Regions from separate parts of the Anaerotruncus massiliensis (ex Togo et al. 2026) genome, predicted to be linked through region 2. Evidence: predicted binding sites of a transcription regulator. Region 2 holds the regulator's gene; the other holds the start of a gene.
What was found. Region 2 encodes LexA, which represses DNA repair genes until DNA is damaged. Its sites were predicted from a motif close to CNAACANNTGTTNG; they were not measured.

Region 1: the regulator LexA is predicted to act here: its motif matches at 3,293-3,306, upstream of recA (recombinase RecA).

What each region holds. Positions count from the first base shown of each region.
Region 1 covers NZ_JAPJQF010000073.1:437-5,302, reverse strand. Annotated here, with positions in the region: gene rsmD (16S rRNA (guanine(966)-N(2))-methyltransferase RsmD) at 1-413, shown strand, start outside; gene coaD (pantetheine-phosphate adenylyltransferase) at 417-929, shown strand; gene RCI06_RS13520 (ATPase) at 952-1,407, shown strand; gene RCI06_RS13515 (VOC family protein) at 1,462-1,941, opposite strand; gene RCI06_RS13510 (DUF3795 domain-containing protein) at 1,938-2,216, opposite strand; gene RCI06_RS13505 (helix-turn-helix transcriptional regulator) at 2,401-3,222, opposite strand; gene recA (recombinase RecA) at 3,408-4,562, shown strand; gene RCI06_RS13495 (regulatory protein RecX) at 4,559-4,866, shown strand, end outside.
Region 2 covers NZ_JAPJQF010000083.1:124-4,989, forward strand. Annotated here, with positions in the region: rRNA gene rrf (5S ribosomal RNA) at 1-52, shown strand, start outside; gene RCI06_RS13870 (GyrI-like domain-containing protein) at 171-638, shown strand; gene RCI06_RS13875 (Cof-type HAD-IIB family hydrolase) at 684-1,463, opposite strand; gene lexA (transcriptional repressor LexA) at 1,505-2,086, opposite strand; gene RCI06_RS13885 (heparan-alpha-glucosaminide N-acetyltransferase domain-containing protein) at 2,418-3,206, opposite strand; gene RCI06_RS13890 (DUF4358 domain-containing protein) at 3,446-3,949, opposite strand; gene RCI06_RS13895 (nuclease-related domain-containing protein) at 4,107-4,700, shown strand; gene RCI06_RS13900 (ATP-binding cassette domain-containing protein) at 4,712-4,866, shown strand, end outside.

The DNA.
Region 1 (4,866 bases), on a different contig from region 2:
TCGACCTCTTCGCGGGGAGCGGGCAGCTCGGCATCGAGGCGCTGTCGCGCGGGGCGAAGCAGTGCGTCTTTGTCGACCGGGAGCGCGCGGCGCAGGAGGTCATCCGCCGCAACCTTGCGGCGGCCAAGCTTGCCGACCGCGCGCGGGTGGCCGCGATGGAGGCGCAGAGCTTCCTGCTCGGCGCCAGGGAACGGTTCGATATCGCCCTGCTCGACCCGCCCTACGGTGAAAACCTCATCCCCGCGGTGCTGCCGAAGCTCGCGGGACTCATGAAGGACACGGGCGTCATCGTCTGCGAGACGGAAAAGAACGAGGAGCTGCCGGAGGCGGCGGGAGAGTTCCTGCTGCACCGGACCTACCGATACGGCAAGGCGAAGATCACGACCTACAGAAAACGACAGGAAGAGGAATGACGAATGGAAAGACTGGCGATCTGCCCCGGGAGCTTTGACCCGATCACCAAGGGACATGAGGAGATCATCCGGCGGGCGGCGAGCCTCTTCGACCGGGTGATCGTGGTGGTGAGCGCCAACCCCGACAAGAACCCGATCTTTTCCCTCGACGAGCGGGTGCGTCTCATCCACGCGGTCTGCGTGGACATGCCCAACGTGGAAGTTGACAAGTTCAGCGGTTTACTGATAGACTATGTTCGTAGGAAGTCCGCGGTCGCCATCGTCAAGGGCCTGCGGGCGGTATCCGACTTTGATTATGAGTTCCAGATGGCGCTGACCAACCGCAAGCTGATGCCCCAGGCGGAGACTGTGTTTCTCACGCCGAGCAGCGACAACATGTACCTGAGCTCGAGCATGGTGCGGCAGATTGCCCGCTTCGGCGGCGACGTGAGCAGCTTTGTCCCCTCCATCATCCTGGATACGGTGGTCGAGCGGCTCAAAATCAAATTTCCCGAAACCGAAACAGCTGACGAATAACCGATAAAGGAGTGGATTCCGAATGAATATCGATGAAATTCTGGACGTGATCGACGAACTGCTCGACCGTTCCTGGAGCCTGCCGCTTTCGGGCGGCCGGTGCGTGGTGGACGCCGACAAGGTGCGCGACCTGATCGACGATATCCGCCTGAATATCCCGGCGGAGATCAAGCAGGCCAAGGCGATCGTCTCCGACCGCACCGACATCATCGAAAACGCCAAGAAAGAGGCGGAGCAGATCGTACGCAAGGCGGAGGATCGCGCCCGTACCCTCATCGCGCAGGAGGAGGTCAGCAAGGCGGCGCAGGCCAAGGCGTCGGAAATCCTCTCCCAGGCGCAGCTCAAATCCCGCGAGATCCGTCAGGCGGCGCAGGAGTTTTCCGACAACTGCCTGCTCAAGACCGAGGAGGTCCTCGTCAAATCCCTCACCGAGATCAAGGCGACCCGGCAGGCGTTCCGCAACGCCACCAGCCGGTGATTTCAGATGCAAAAGAGGCCCGGACGCAGCGCGTCCGGGCCTCTTTTTTCGCCGCTATTCCCCAATCGCCTTCTGAATTTTCAGGACGATCTCGAGCGGGAACATGGTGCGCTCCGCCACCTGCTCGGGGCGCATCCCCTGCTTCAAAAAGCGCGCGGCGACGTGGTCCATCGGCTCGCCGACCTCGATGATGTGCCGGTCGGGGTCGTAAAAGCATACGCACCGCTGCCCCCAGTTGTGCTCGTGGCAGGGCAGGATGTATTCGATGCCGGGCCATGCCGCGAGCTTTTCGAGGAACCGGTCGAATTCCGGCTCCTCAAAATAGAGCTCCGCGTCGTTGCCGCCGTAGCGGGTCGGGAACCGCTCGGGGTCCAGCCCGCAGATCTCCTGATACTTCACCTGGATGGAGAACCCGCCGTCGAAGGTCACATTCTCCCCGTAGTCGAGCACGAGCTTCTGCCCGAGCAGGCCGGTGTAAAACCGTTTGGATGCCTCCATGTCCCGGACACAGAGCATCGGTCCGCAAAATTTCATGATACCGCCTCCTTTTCAGCGTCGCGCCAGCAGCGGCACTGTTCGATCCGTTTTCCGTCGTCCCCCTGGTCGGGGTCGTAGGCAAAGCCGGTGAGCAGCGCGCAGGGGAATTCCCCGCAGGTCCCGCAATGCTCCAGCTCCTTTGCCTCACAGCAGGATTTCACCGGGCACGCGTCGCCCCAGAAGGGCTTTTCGATCGCCGTGCAGCCCTTGCAGCCCATCGGCTCCCGGTAATTGCAGGCGCTGCACAGCAGCCCGCATCTCGATTCAATCATGGTTTCAGCCTCCCTCGTATGGTACCGCCCGGCCGCGCCGTGACCAAAACGGCAGAGCCGTTTTGTTGGGCCGCAAAGCGGCCCCGCCCGCCCTGCGGCGGGCGGTCACGGCGCGGGGCCGGCGGGCCCGTGCGCCCCGGGAGGGGCGCCGCGGCACGCCGGCGGGGTTTGCTAAAAGCATACTTCAAAATTTGAAAATTTCATTGTAAAAAGCGGACAGGTTCTGCAGGTAGGCGCCCGGGGCGACCCCGCAGATATGCGAAAAATCGTGGATAAAATGGGACTGGTCGTAAAAGCCGGCCTCCTGCGCCAGCGCGGCGAGGGAACCGGAGCCCTGCCGCAGCAGCCGGATGGCGCCGTTGACCCGCACCAGCCGCGCAAAGGTCTTGACATTCATGCCGACCGTCTCCCCGAAGAGGCGGTTGAGGTGTCGCTGACTGTAGCCGCTCTCGGCGGCCAGCTCTCCGACGGGCAGCATCCCCGACGACTCCCGCAGGCGCTGCATCGCGCCCCGCACCGCGCCGGGCAGGGCACGTCCGGAAAACCGGGCGAGCAGCAGACGGTCGGTTTCCTCCGCGAGAGCGTCCGCGTCCGCCGCGCGGCCGGCGGCGGCTTCGAGGGCGGCGGCCAGCGCCGCGTCCGCCTCGCCCAGCGTGAACCGGCGGTCGCGCAGCTCCTCCTGCGGGATGCCGGTCAGGGCGCCCAGCGCGCCGGGCAGAAACTCGATAAAGAAGCGCACGGGCGACTCGTTGAAATCCCGCCGCACGACGGCGACTTCGGTGGTCGCGCCCCACGCAAGGGCGCGGGCCTCTCCGTCGAGCGATAGGAGGATACAGCCGCTCGCGTCGGGGATGAGGGCGAGGGTCCCGTCCTCCGGCGGGCCGGACGGGAAGGTGAAGGTGTAGTGCGCCACCCAGGGGCGGAGCAGGGGGTGGGGCGCGAGGTAGAGGTGGTTTTGCGCGCGTGCGATCGCCCGCGCGCTGCAAAGTGAAAATACCCGTTCCATCGCCCGTCCCCCTCTCAAAAGCAGTATCTCCATCATACCCGGAACGGGCGGAAAAGTCCACAGGAAAATAAGAACAAATGTTCTAATTGTACTTGCTTTTTGACCTGCGGTCGTGTATAATGCGAATAGTGAATATCCGCGCGGCCGTCCGCCGCGCGACGATTTTTGATGGCGGAGGCAGGGCTATGGCGGATAAAAAAATGGGGCCTGTGAGCGAGCGCAGGCAGAACATCTCTGCGGAGGACCGGCAGAAGGCGCTTGAGACCGCGCTTGGGCAGATTGAAAAGCAGTTTGGCCGCGGCGCGGTCATGAAGCTCGGGCAGGACAGCACCCTCAACGTGGAGGCGATCCCGACCGGGTCGCTCTCGCTGGACATCGCGCTCGGCATCGGCGGCGTTCCCCGCGGGCGTATCATTGAAATTTACGGGCCGGAGAGCTCCGGCAAGACGACCGTCGCGCTGCACGTCGTCGCGCAGGCGCAGAAGATGGGCGGCGAAGCGGTCTTCATCGACGTTGAGCACGCGCTCGACCCCGTTTACGCGCAGGCGCTCGGGGTGGACATCGATTCGCTGCTCGTCTCCCAGCCGGATACTGGCGAGCAGGCGCTCGAGATCGCGGAGGCGCTCGTGCGTTCGGGTGCGATCGACGTGGTCGTCGTCGACTCGGTGGCCGCGATGGTCACCAAGGCGGAGATCGAAGGGGAGATGGGCGACAGCCACGTCGGCCTGCAGGCCCGCCTCATGAGCCAGGCGCTGCGCAAGCTGACCGGCGCGATCGGCAAGTCCAACTGCGTGGTCATCTTTATCAACCAGCTGCGCGAGAAGATCGGCGTCATGTACGGCAACCCCGAGACGACGCCGGGCGGCCGCGCGCTCAAATTCTACGCGTCGGTGCGCCTCGACGTGCGCCGCATCGAGGCGCTCAAAAGCGGCACCGAGATCATCGGCAACCGCACCCGCGTCAAGGTGGTCAAGAATAAGGTCGCGCCTCCCTTCCGCGAGGCGGAGTTCGATATCATGTACGGCACCGGCATTTCCCAGGAGGGCGAGGTGCTCGACCTGGCGAATAAGCTGGACATCGTGGTCCGCGGCGGCTCGTGGTTCAACTACGGCGACATCCGCCTCGGACAGGGCCGCGACAACGCGAAGGAATATCTCAAGGCCAATCCCGAGCTCATGGCGGAGATTGAGGCAAAGGTGCGCGAGAACGCGGATAAGCTGTTGAAATCCCCGCGCGCGGCCGGCGGCAAAAAGCCGGTGAAGGTCGGGGCCGCCCCTGTGGAAGCGCCCGCCGCGCCGGCCGCTCGCGTCAACATCGACGTGGAGACGGATGACGAATGAAGCTGACCGCCGTCAGAATGACAAAACGGGGACGCGTCGCCCTCTATGGGGACGATGAGTTCCTGCTCAGTATGCACCCCGACGTCTTTGCGGCGTCGGGGCTTTCGGTCGGTTCGGAGATCGACGGGGAGCGCCTTGCCGGGCTCGCCGCCGAGGCGGAGCTCAAAAAAGCCAAGGAACGCGCCTTTTCGATGCTGTCCGGCCGGGAATACACCTCCAGCCAGCTTCGGGACCGCCTCGCCCGCCATGTGGACCCCGAGGCCGCGGGACAGGCGGTCGAGCGGATGGAGGAGCTGGGCCTTGT
Region 2 (4,866 bases):
TGCCGAAAATACTTGGAGGGAGACTTCCCGGGAAGATAGGACTGTGCCGGCGCAAAAAGCAGCAACAGCAATGTTGCTGCTTTTTCTTTTTCCCGGCCGCGGGCCCTTGCACCGGGGGGAGCGGAGTGATAGGATGAAAGAGAGCTGAAAAAGAACGGAGCGGATGCGATATGGCCAACCTGACCGTTACGCTGGAAACGATGGAAGCGCAGGAAATCCACGGCGTCTGGGGCAAATCGAGCGACCGGACGGTCTCGAAGGATATCCCCCGCCTCTCGGCGGAATATTATCAGGCCGTCGGGAAAAAAGAGGGGGAGGTCCTGCCCCTTTATGTCCTCTCCCGGAATTACGACCCGCGGACGGAGGCGTTCGAGCTTTTGATTGCGGGGAATTTTGCGGCCCCGCCGCTCGCCGCCTTCACGCTGGAGGCGGGCCTTTACGCGCGGATCACCGTCCGCCCCAAGCTCGGGTTTCTGTGGGGCCCGGCGGTGGGGGAGGCCAAGCGATATTTCTATACGAAGTGGCTTCCCGGGAGCGGCTATGCGGCGCGCAACCTGGAATATGAGCTGCACACCGAAAAGAGCGTGGGCAAAGCCCCGTCGATCGACCTGCTCTTCGCGGTCCGCGGCAAGGACTGAGACCCAACGGCTAAAAAGAAGCCCCCCTTGCGGGGGGCTTCTTTTTTAGATGACGCCGAACCGGCGCAGCGCGTTTTGGATACCGTCGTGGTCGACGTCGTCGGTGACGTCGTCGGCGGCCTGCCGAACCTCCTCGCCCGCGTTTCCCATCGCGACGCCCACGCCCGCGAAGCGCAGCATCTCGATGTCGTTGCCGCCGTCCCCGAAGGCCATCGTATCCGAGGCCGGAATGCCGAAGTGGGCGAGCATCTTTTCAATCCCGATGCGTTTGGAGCCGCCGCGCGGGGTGATGTCGGAAAAGTAGGGGCTCCACCGGGTGGCGGCGCAGCCGGGCATCCGCGAGAGGGGGTAGGACTCCTCCTCGGGGGTGAGGAAAAAGTTGAGCTGGTAGACGTCGTGGTGGAGCGCGCGGTGGTAGTCCGCCACCTCGGGCAGCGGAAGATTCACCGCCTTGTGGGCCGAACGCATGTTGTCGTCGATCCGGTTGGCGTAGATCCGGTCCTTCTCCATGAAGAGGCAGGGGAAGGGATCGCGGTCGAGCAGCTCCACGAGTGCGCGGATGTCGGCGGGGGGCACGCAGTTCTGGTGGACCATGCCCTCCCGCGTATAGCAGTACTGCCCGTTGAGCGTGATATAGCCGTCGTAGGGGAAGTCGCCGAGGATGTGCCCCTCCTGCATGACGGAGGTGTGCCGCCCGGTGGCGATGAAGAGGAGGACCCCCTTCCGGCGTGCCTCGTCGAGCGCGCGCCAGGTGCTTTCGGGGATGCGGTGGGTCGAAAAGCTCACCAGCGTCCCGTCGATGTCAAAGAAGATTGCCCGAATCAAGCAGAAACCCCGCCTTTCCGCCGCCCTCGGCGGCAAAAGTTTCAGAACTCCCGGTAGAGGGCGGCCACCCGCCCGAGGACGACCACATGGTCGGTATAGATCGGCTCCATCGCGTCGTTCTCCGGCTGGAGGCGGTAGCCGCCGTTCTCCTTGTAAAAGCGCTTGACGGTCGCCTCGTCGTCCACCAGCGCGACGACGATCTCGCCGTTGCGGGCGGTCTCGCAGCGCCGCGCCACGATCAGGTCGCCGTCGAAGATGCCGACGTTGATCATGCTGTCCCCCCGCACCCGCAGGGCGAAGAGCTCCTTCGCGTCCCCGTGCAGCGCGACGGGCAGGTAGTCCTCGATGACCTCCTCCGCCAGGATCGGCTGTCCGGCGGCCACCGTGCCGACGACGGGGACCCGCGTCACCTCGCTGTGGGGCAGGCGGATCGAGCGGTTGAGGTTGTCCTCCCGCAGGATGTACCCCTTCTCCTGGAGGCTCGTGAGGTAGCGGTGCACGGTCGAGGTCGATTTGATCCCCAGCCGCGCGCAGATCTCCCGGACGCTGGGGACCACGCCGGCGTCAATCGATGTGCGGATAACCTCGAGAATGTCGGCCTCCCGCGGTGACAACTGCTGCATATGGGCACCTCCCGCATGGTTTGTTTTCGGTTCCAGTATAGCAGAAGACGTCCCAAAATGCAAACGTATGTTCTAAAAACTTTAACAGGATGAAACGGGTGTTACCAATATTCAAATTTCGTTTATAAAAAGAGTGACTTTTTTTTAAAAAGTAGCCATGAATCCTTAACAAACCACCCGGAAAAATGGTTATAATAAAGATGTACTCAAGATTAGCCGCAAACATTTTGAGTATCTCTACCCTCCTCAAAACACACCTCAAACAGCTTGGACCGGATGTTGCAGAGCATCCGGCCCTTTTTTTGCGCCGCGAGGGGTCCGGGCCGCCCGCTCAGATGGGCAGGCCGAGCACGCCGCGTGCGAGCCAGACGAATGCGCCGAGCAGGAGGACGAGCACCGGCTGGTGCAGCAGGTAGATCCAGAGGCTTTTGCGCCCGACCGTCTGGAGGGCGGGAAGGCGTCCCCGGTAGCAGAAAGAGGGCAGCCTGCCCGCGCGCGCCCACACCCCGAGATAGGACCCCGCGAAAAAGAGAAGGGTCCAGGGGAGGATGGGGAAGTAGTCGGCGGATTCAAACCAGGGCTGGGGAAACCCGAGGGGGAAGAGCCAGGGGCTGGCGGTGTACCAGCTTTCGGGCAGCTGCGCGGCGAGGGGCGGAAAGCCGAAGACGCCGTCCGGCACCCTCCGGCAGAAAAAGAAGAGGGTGAAAAAGAGAAGGAACCCGGCGGCGGTGGGAATCCGGTCGAGCAGGGGGCGCAGCAGCGCGAAGAGGACCATGCTCGCGCCGAGCAGGTGGAGGATGCCAAAGCGGTCGGGCACCATCGGGAGCAGGCCGGTGACGAGGGTGATGAGCAGCCCGCAGGCGAAGCAGGCGAGCCCGCGCCGCAGGTTGCTGCGGGAGTAACGGGAGACGGCGCCCGAAATGAAGACGAAGAGCCCGGCGAAGAGGGGCTGCAGGAACTTCTGGAGCAGCGGCGCGTCGAAGATGGGGATGCTGACGCCGTAGACGGCGATCAGGTCGAAGGCGCCGTGGTAGATGACGACCAGCAGGATGGACAGGCCCCGCAGCTCGTCGAAGAGCAGGACGCGGCCGGGTTTCCCGGCGGAGTGGGACTGGGGCATGGCGCAAACCTCCTTGGCGAAAATGGAAAGGAACCACCGGTTCCGGCGGCGCGGCCGAAAACAGGAAAAAATTCCCTGCCTGCATTATAGCACAGCCGCGGGCTTTTGGGGAACTTCCGGCGGCAAAACGGCGGAAAACCCGCCGAAAGCCGGGGCGGGCGCGGGCCCGTCCTCCGGACAGGATAGCATGTCCGCGCCGCGAAAACGCGGCAAAAAAGGGGCCTCGCGGCCCCTTTCCCTCAAATCTTCGGAATGTACTGGTCGATGACGTCCCGCGCGGCGTCGGTGTCCGCGAGCATGAGCATGATGAGATAGCCGCCCTGCTCATAGATGACCGCGTCCTGCGCGATCTGGTGGGCGTCGTAGACGTCGTAGTTTTCAAACTCCTTGGCGCGGTTGAGCTTCACCTGCTCGAGCGCGTCGCGCACCTTGGGTTCCATCCCCTCGGACGGCTTGAGGATGAAGACGTCGGCCAGCCCGAAATCCCCCGAGGAAAAACGCACCCAGTAGCTGTCGAGCATCGAGACGTCGAGGAAAAATTTATCGGTCAGGTCGTCGTCCGACGCGTCGGCGAGCCCGCGGACGGTCACGTTCTCGTAGATTTTTTCGATCGCCGTTTCCGGTTCGGCGGTCTCCACAAGGGGACCGGCGCTTTCGACGGCGGCGTCCTGCCCGGGCCCCTCCGAACGGCAGCCCGTCAGGCAGAGGAGCAGCGCGCAGAGGAGCGCGATGGTTCTTTTCAAGGCGGAAGCCTCCCTTCCGGCCGTTTCGGCACCTTTTAAGTATAACGGATTTCCCCGGTTAGTCAAGCGGGCCGCCCGGGGCGCCCGCGTTCTTGCAAAAACCGCCGCGATTTGCTATCATTAGCAAAGGCGATTCTATAGGGAAAGGGCGTTGGACATGGATACGTTTTGGGGACTTTTGATCTTTTTCGGCGTGGCGGTGCTGGCCGCCGGCGCCGCGCTGGTGCTCTACAAAAAACTGCACCCCCGCACGGAGGATTCGGAGCGTAGGAAGGTTTCGCGCGCGCTGCGCAGTTTTGCCGCGCCGCGCGGCTACAAGGTGATCGACAGCCCCGTGCTCGTCTCGAACGGGCTTTCCGGCTGGGCGGATCACATCCTTGTGGGTTATTTCGGCGTTCTGCTCGTCTATGACCTCTGCTACGCCGGGGAATACTTCGGCGGGCCCGACGAGGAGCAGTGGGTCATCGCGGACGAAGGCAAGCGGTATTCGGTGCCCAACCCGCGCAGGGCGGCGGCCCAGTGCTCCGGCCGGGTGCTCACCCTCTGCCGGGACGCGGGGCACCGGGTGCCGGTCGAGCAGGTGGCGGTCATCACCTTTAACGGCAAGAAGACGATCAGCTATATCAAATCTCCGGAGGTCATCAAGATGGGCAAGCTGCGCGGCTACCTGAACCGCGCGCGGTTCGACGAGGACCGCGGGGTCAATGTCGAGGCGGTGACGGCGGTGCTGGAAGCCGCCCGGAAGAATTGAGGGGAGTAGGGATGGAAGAACGGTATCTGCTGGAACTGCGCGGCGTCAGCCGCCGCATCAGCAGCGAATTTTATCTGCGGGGGATCAACCTTGCGCTGCGCCCCGGCGAGGTGCACGCGCTGGTGGGGCGCAACGCCTCGGGCAAAAGCACCCTCTTTTCCACGAT